Regions from separate parts of the Bacillus sp. NPDC094064 genome, predicted to be linked through region 2. Evidence: riboswitches for the same ligand, from Rfam matches in the RefSeq annotation. Region 2 holds a riboswitch; the other holds the start of a gene.
The links. Region 2 has a riboswitch for S-adenosylmethionine ahead of ACQKNI_RS05830 (YezD family protein). Riboswitches for the same ligand answer to the same signal wherever they lie in the genome.

Region 1 (3,218 bases), on a different contig from region 2:
TCATTTCCTACTGCAAAAGCAATACGCCATCCAGCCATATTGAAAGTTTTCGATAAAGTGTAAATTTCAATTCCTGTATCTTTGGCACCGTCTGCTTGTAAGAAACTAACGGGTTTTTGACCATCAAACCCAATAGCACCGTAAGCAAAATCATGAACAACTAATATATTATGCTTATTAGCAAAATGAATGGTTTCATCAAAAAAATCTTTTGATGCAGTAGCACCAGTAGGATTGTTTGGATAGTTTAAAAACATTAGCTTGGCTTGCTTGGCAATAGAGTCATCAATTTTCGTATAATCTGGTAAAAATTTATTTTCTGCAATAAGCGGCATTGTTTCAAATTGCGCTTTTGCTAAAGCAACTCCTGATAAATAATCTGGATAGCCTGGATCTGGAACGAGAATAGTATCACCAGGGTTTGTAAAACACATTGGTAATTCTACTAATCCAGCCTTTCCACCAAACAAAATAGCAACTTCAGTTTTTGGATTTACTACTACATCATATTCACGTTGATAGAATGTTGCCACGGCTTCTTTTAAGCTTTCGTGTCCGCGAAATGGCGGATATTTATGATGGATGGTCTTTTCTGCAGCATCTTGTAAAGCTTTTACGATATGCTGCGGTGTTGGTTGATCTGGATTACCTTGACCTAGATTAATAACATCGTGACCAGCTGCAACGACTTTGTTAACTTTTGCAACAAGTGAAGCAAAAAATTGTGTTGGCAATGATGTTACTATCTCAGAAGGTTGAAATAATTTCATACTTTCCACCTCTTTTGAAAGTTGTTACAATTCTAGTGACAAATGATATAATCTTTCCAGTATTTTGTAAAGAAAAAAATAAGAATGGGGCTGACAAAATGAAAGTCGCATGTATTCAAATGGATATTGTCTTTGGAGATGTAGAAAAAAATATTGAGAACGCTAAAACTAAAATTAGTGAAGCGATGAAGGAAAGACCAGATGTTATCGTCTTACCAGAACTATGGACAACAGGATATGATTTAACGAGACTTTCTGAAATCGCAGATAGTGATGGATTGAAAACGAAAGAAAAGTTGAAAGAATGGTCGAAGCAATATGGTGTACATATTGTCGGTGGCTCTATAGCGAAGCAAACAGAGCAAGGTGTTACAAATACAATGTATGTGGTAACTAATAAAGGAGAACTAGTCAATGAATATAGTAAAGTGCATTTATTTCAGCTTATGGATGAACATAAATATTTAATCGCTGGAAATAGTACAGGTGAATTTAAGATAGATGATGTAGAGTGCGCTGGTATAATTTGTTATGACATTCGTTTTCCGGAGTGGATGCGCGTTCACACTGCTAAAGGTGCAAAAGTTTTATTTGTTGTAGCAGAATGGCCATTAGTCCGTTTAGCGCATTGGCGTTTGCTTCTGCAAGCAAGAGCGGTTGAAAATCAGTGTTATGTTGTGGCATGTAATAGGGCAGGAAAGGATCCGAATAATGAGTTTGCCGGTCATTCTTTAATTGTCGATCCTTGGGGAGAAGTTGTTGTAGAAGCAAATGAAGAGGAATCCATTTTATTTGGAAAGCTTACATTCGAGAAAATTAAAGAAGTACGCAAAGGAATTCCAGTTTTTGCAGATCGTCGTCCAGAATTATACAAATAAAATGTTGACAAGTGATTTTTATTCTTGGTATAGTCTTCAACATAAAGTTAAAAATTCGAAAAATTATACAACTCTTATCAAGAGCAGGTGGAGGGATTTGGCCCGATGAAGCCCAGCAACCGACCGTAAAACCATTGTGAAATGGGGCGTTTATTACGCCAAAAGGCACGGTGCTAATTCCAGCAGAAAGTAAACTTTCTGGCAGATAAGAGGGGAGAAGATAAACTTCAAACCTCTTTCTTAGTGGAAAGAGGTTTTTCTTATGCTAGAAAAACCTCTGAATTAAAAAAGGGGGAAAAGACGATGGGATATTATTCATTAACAGAAGTAACAGCTGTACAATATGCGAAAGAACACGGCTATTTTGAAAAAAAAGCAAATGTAGTTTGTCATGAAATTGGAGATGGAAACTTAAATTACGTGTTCAAATTAGAGGATGGGGAGAAGTCGATTATAATAAAGCAAGCTCTTCCATATGCGAAAGTAGTTGGTGAGAGCTGGCCATTGTCTATAAAAAGAGCAACAATTGAAAGTAAGGCATTACAAATTTTTGCGAAGTATGTACCGGATTATGTTCCGGTAGTGTACAGTCATGATGAAGATTTAGCAGTTACAGTAATAGAAGACTTATCAAGGCTAACAATTACAAGAAGGGGATTGATAGATGGAGAAGGGTATCCACTTTTATCCCAACATATTGGCCGTTTTCTAGCACATGTTTTGTTTTATACTTCAGATTTCGGGTTAGAGTCAGAAGAGAAAAGAGTACTAGAAGGTGCATTTGTAAATCCAGACCTGTGTAAAATAACAGAAGATTTAGTGTTTACAGATCCGTTTGGACATTACGATACGAATAATTATGAGCCAGATTTACAGCTAGTGGTTGATGAACTTTGGAGTGATAAAACTTTAAAGCTAAAAGTAGCACAATATAAATATAAATTTTTAACGAGAAAAGAAGCGCTTATTCATGGTGATTTACATACGGGTAGCATTTTTTCATCACCTTCTGAGACGAAAGTGATTGATCCAGAATTTGCAACGTACGGCCCATTTGGGTTTGATCTTGGGCAATTTATTGCAAATTTATTATTAAATGCTTTATCGAGGGAAGAAGAAAAGAGAAGCATACTATTTTTCCATATAGAAAAGACATGGAGTTATTTTGTAGAAGCTTTTACGAAGTTATGGATTGGAGAAGGAGTAGAAGCATATACGAAAGAGAAACAATGGTTACCGATTATTTTGCAAAATATTTTTACTGATGCTGTCGGATTTGCAGGATGTGAGCTTATCCGAAGAACAATTGGCTTAGCTCATGTAGCTGATTTAGATGAAATAGCAAATAAAGAAAAGAGAATTCAAGCTAAGAAACAAGCGCTATGCTTAGGTAAAGAACTAATTAAATATGAATCTAAGAGCGCTGATATTCAACTGTTCCGAACATTATTTCAGCAGACAGTTTCTGGAGGGGTAAAAGCATGAGTACGATTGTTACTATTCCGAGATCTGTCAGTTGGAAAGGTGATGCAATTGCGGTATTAAATCAAACAAAGTTGCCACATAGTAC
Region 2 (3,218 bases):
CAGACTTTTGAATATATTCATGTGCACGATGTACCGGGTTTCTCGTTTGAAATCCAACTACTGTTTTCCAACCACGCTTTTTAAATTCTTCTCTCGTTTCAATTGGATCTAAATGATAAGAAGGAAATTGATTATTTTCAAAGCGTTTTGTCAGAATAATAGCTCCTCCGACGTAAACGTTTGGTCGTTCATATAATTTTTTCACTCCTGGATGAGCCTCATCCGTCGTTTTATATACAAGTAATGCTTCTTTTTCTTTATCTGGGACAAAAATATCTTCTATTTGAATGACACCATATATATTTCCGTCGTTAACAAGCTTTACTTCCTCTCCAACTTCCAGCCTCTCTGCTACCTCTTCTGTTATCGGTAATGTAATCGGTATACTCCAAACGCTCCCATTTTCTAAACGAAGGGTTTCTACGACCGAATCATAATCTTTCTTTCCTAAAAAACCTGTAAGCGGGCTATATCCTCCTGTCGCTAGCAGCTCTAAATCACTTAATGCAATGTTGTCTAATTTAATTTCTTTCTCAATTTTCGATACGTCGTATGTCTCATCTATACGGTTTACTAATTCGTTTCTTGTGCTCATTTTCTATACCCTCTCTTAGCTTTATTTTTCAATTTATCTTATTGGTAATGAAGACCACATTCTGTTTTCACTTTCCCAGCCCATCTACCATCTCTTGAGTCGCCGCCATCTACAGGTAACGTACACTTCTCACATCCAATGCTTGGATAGCCAACATCATGTAATGGGTTATACGGCAAACTATGTTTGTGTACATAGCGCCAAACTTCTTTCCATGTCCAATGAATGAGTGGACAAATCTTAATAGATTGAAAACGATGATCTTGATTTATAAAGTTTGTATGTTTGCGAGTTTCTGATTGTTCCCTTCTTAAACCTGATATCCAAGCCTTTTCATTTGCTAATGATTTTTCTAGAGGTAAAATTTTTCTAATCTTACAGCAAAGGTTTGGATTATTTTCCCACAACCTGTCACCATGCAACTTTGCTTGTTCATCAAGTGTAAGTTCTGGCTGTTTTTCTATAATATTTAATGAAGGAAATCGTTCCCGCACTTTTTGAATTAATTCATATGTTTCTTGAAAATGAACATTTGTATCTAAAAATACAACTTTAGCAGATGGATTTACTTGGTTTATAAGGTGCAGTAATACCATACCTTCCACTCCAAAGCTACATGCATATACGATTTCTTCTTTATATTCTTTATAAGCCCAACTTAATACTAATAGCGCACCTTTCGTTTCATCATCTTCCGAAAATGAAACACCATTTTCATCCCACGTTTCATACGTCAACATGTTTTTTCCCCCTGTAAAAGCAAAAAGACGGTTTTAACCTAATAAAATAGGTTAAAACCGCCTCTAGTTTTTCTAGTCAGCGCTTTTTACTTTAAACGTACTTTTTCACTTTTCTCTAATTGAATGACTTTTCCATCTTGTACAACAATTGTAATTGAACCATATTTCATATCAGCAAGCATTGCTTGAATCTTCTCAGATACTTCATCAAAATGTTCCCGTACGCTCACGCGAACAGCCCCCCTTTTATTCATAAAAAAAATCTTTCCCATTTCGAAAAGACTGTTCGGTAATATATTTTACCTTATCTTTCAAAATGGATTCCATTTTGCTGGATTTAGCACCTTGCTTTCTATAAGCAGGTTGCCGAGCTTCTTCGGGCCAGTTCCCTCCGCTTCTCTTGATAAGCTTTGTATTTGTATTTTATCACAATTCTGATTTTTTTCAATCCTAGTTTTCCGATATATTTTAATTATTTTATTTTACAAAAAAGGAATTGCCCATCTGAACAACTCCTTTTCTCATTTAAACAAGTTCTTTAATACGTATGCGATCGTTCCCAATAATATTTTCATATGTTTCGCGCTCTACAACAATTTGTGATGTACCACCTTTCGCGAAGACGACAGCTGGTCTACGAATCCGATTATAATTATTCGCCATTGAGTACCCGTATGCCCCTGTACAAGAAATTGCTAGTAAATCAGCAGAAGCAACTTTCGGTAGAGTAATATCCCAAATTAACATATCTCCACTCTCACAGCATTTCCCTGCAATCGAAACAACTTCCTCGTTCTCATCATTTCCTCGATTCGCTAACATCGCTTCATAACGAGCGTTATATAAGGCCGGTCTTAAATTATCTGTCATTCCACCATCTACTGCAACATATTTCCTTATACCAGGAATATCTTTCACAGATCCGACTGTATAAAGTGTCGTTCCCGCATCACCTACAATACTGCGGCCTGGTTCAACCCAAATTTCTGGCAATGGATAGTTACAGACTGTAAATTGTTCTCTCACTGCACTCGTTACAGCTCGCACATATGTCTCAAGTGTTAATGGCGTATCCGAATCTGTGTAGCGTATTCCGAATCCTCCTCCTACGTTTAACACTTTTACTACATAGTTTGTTTGCTCTCTCACTTCTTCTAAAAAATGGCGTAGAACTTCAATTGCTCGAACAAAACCAGCTGTTTCAAATATTTGTGATCCGATATGCGAATGAATACCTAACACATTATAATTTGATTTTTGTAAAGCAAGATCTATCGCCTGCATCGCTTGACCATTTGAAACACCAAATCCAAATTTTGAATCCTCTTGGCCTGTTGTAATATATTCATGTGTGTGCGCCTCTACTCCAGGCGTTACACGGATTAATATGTTCACAAATTTCCCATATTGCACTGCTAAATCATGTAAAATTTCTAATTCCAAGAAATTATCTACTACAAAACAACCAATATTCGCCTGAAGAGCCATAATCATTTCTTCTTCTGTTTTATTATTTCCGTGAAAATGAATGCGTGATGCCGGAAACCCTGCTTGGAGCGCCGTATACAACTCTCCCCCTGAAACAACATCTAATGACATATTCTCTTCACGAGCTACTCGGCACATCTCCATGCACAAGAACGCCTTGCTTGCATATGCTACTTGATAAGAGAAACCACTTTCTTGAAAAGCACGATGAAATGCACGACATTTCCCTCGAATAGACTCTTCATCGTATACATAAAGTGGTGTTCCGTATTGTTTTGCTAGCTGCGTCGTATCGCACCCTCCAATTTCTAAGTGTCCTTGCCCATTAATTCGGCTTGTGCCGTGTAAATACATTTGAATTCCTCCCTTATTTCCTCTAAAACTCATAACCCCAA

Region 1: another riboswitch for S-adenosylmethionine. It lies ahead of mtnK (S-methyl-5-thioribose kinase); the one in region 2 lies ahead of ACQKNI_RS05830 (YezD family protein).

What each region holds. Positions count from the first base shown of each region.
Region 1 is NZ_JBNNUI010000003.1:472,044-475,261, reverse strand. Features, by position in the region: gene ACQKNI_RS10225 (pyridoxal phosphate-dependent aminotransferase) at 1-770, opposite strand, end outside; gene ACQKNI_RS10220 (carbon-nitrogen family hydrolase) at 785-1,648, shown strand; SAM riboswitch class I at 1,720-1,860, shown strand; gene mtnK (S-methyl-5-thioribose kinase) at 1,952-3,133, shown strand; gene mtnA (S-methyl-5-thioribose-1-phosphate isomerase) at 3,130-3,218, shown strand, end outside.
Region 2 is NZ_JBNNUI010000002.1:236,907-240,124, reverse strand. Features, by position in the region: gene sat (sulfate adenylyltransferase) at 1-595, opposite strand, end outside; gene ACQKNI_RS05835 (phosphoadenylyl-sulfate reductase) at 634-1,335, opposite strand; gene ACQKNI_RS05830 (YezD family protein) at 1,422-1,565, opposite strand; SAM riboswitch class I at 1,637-1,745, opposite strand; gene lysA (diaminopimelate decarboxylase) at 1,861-3,177, opposite strand.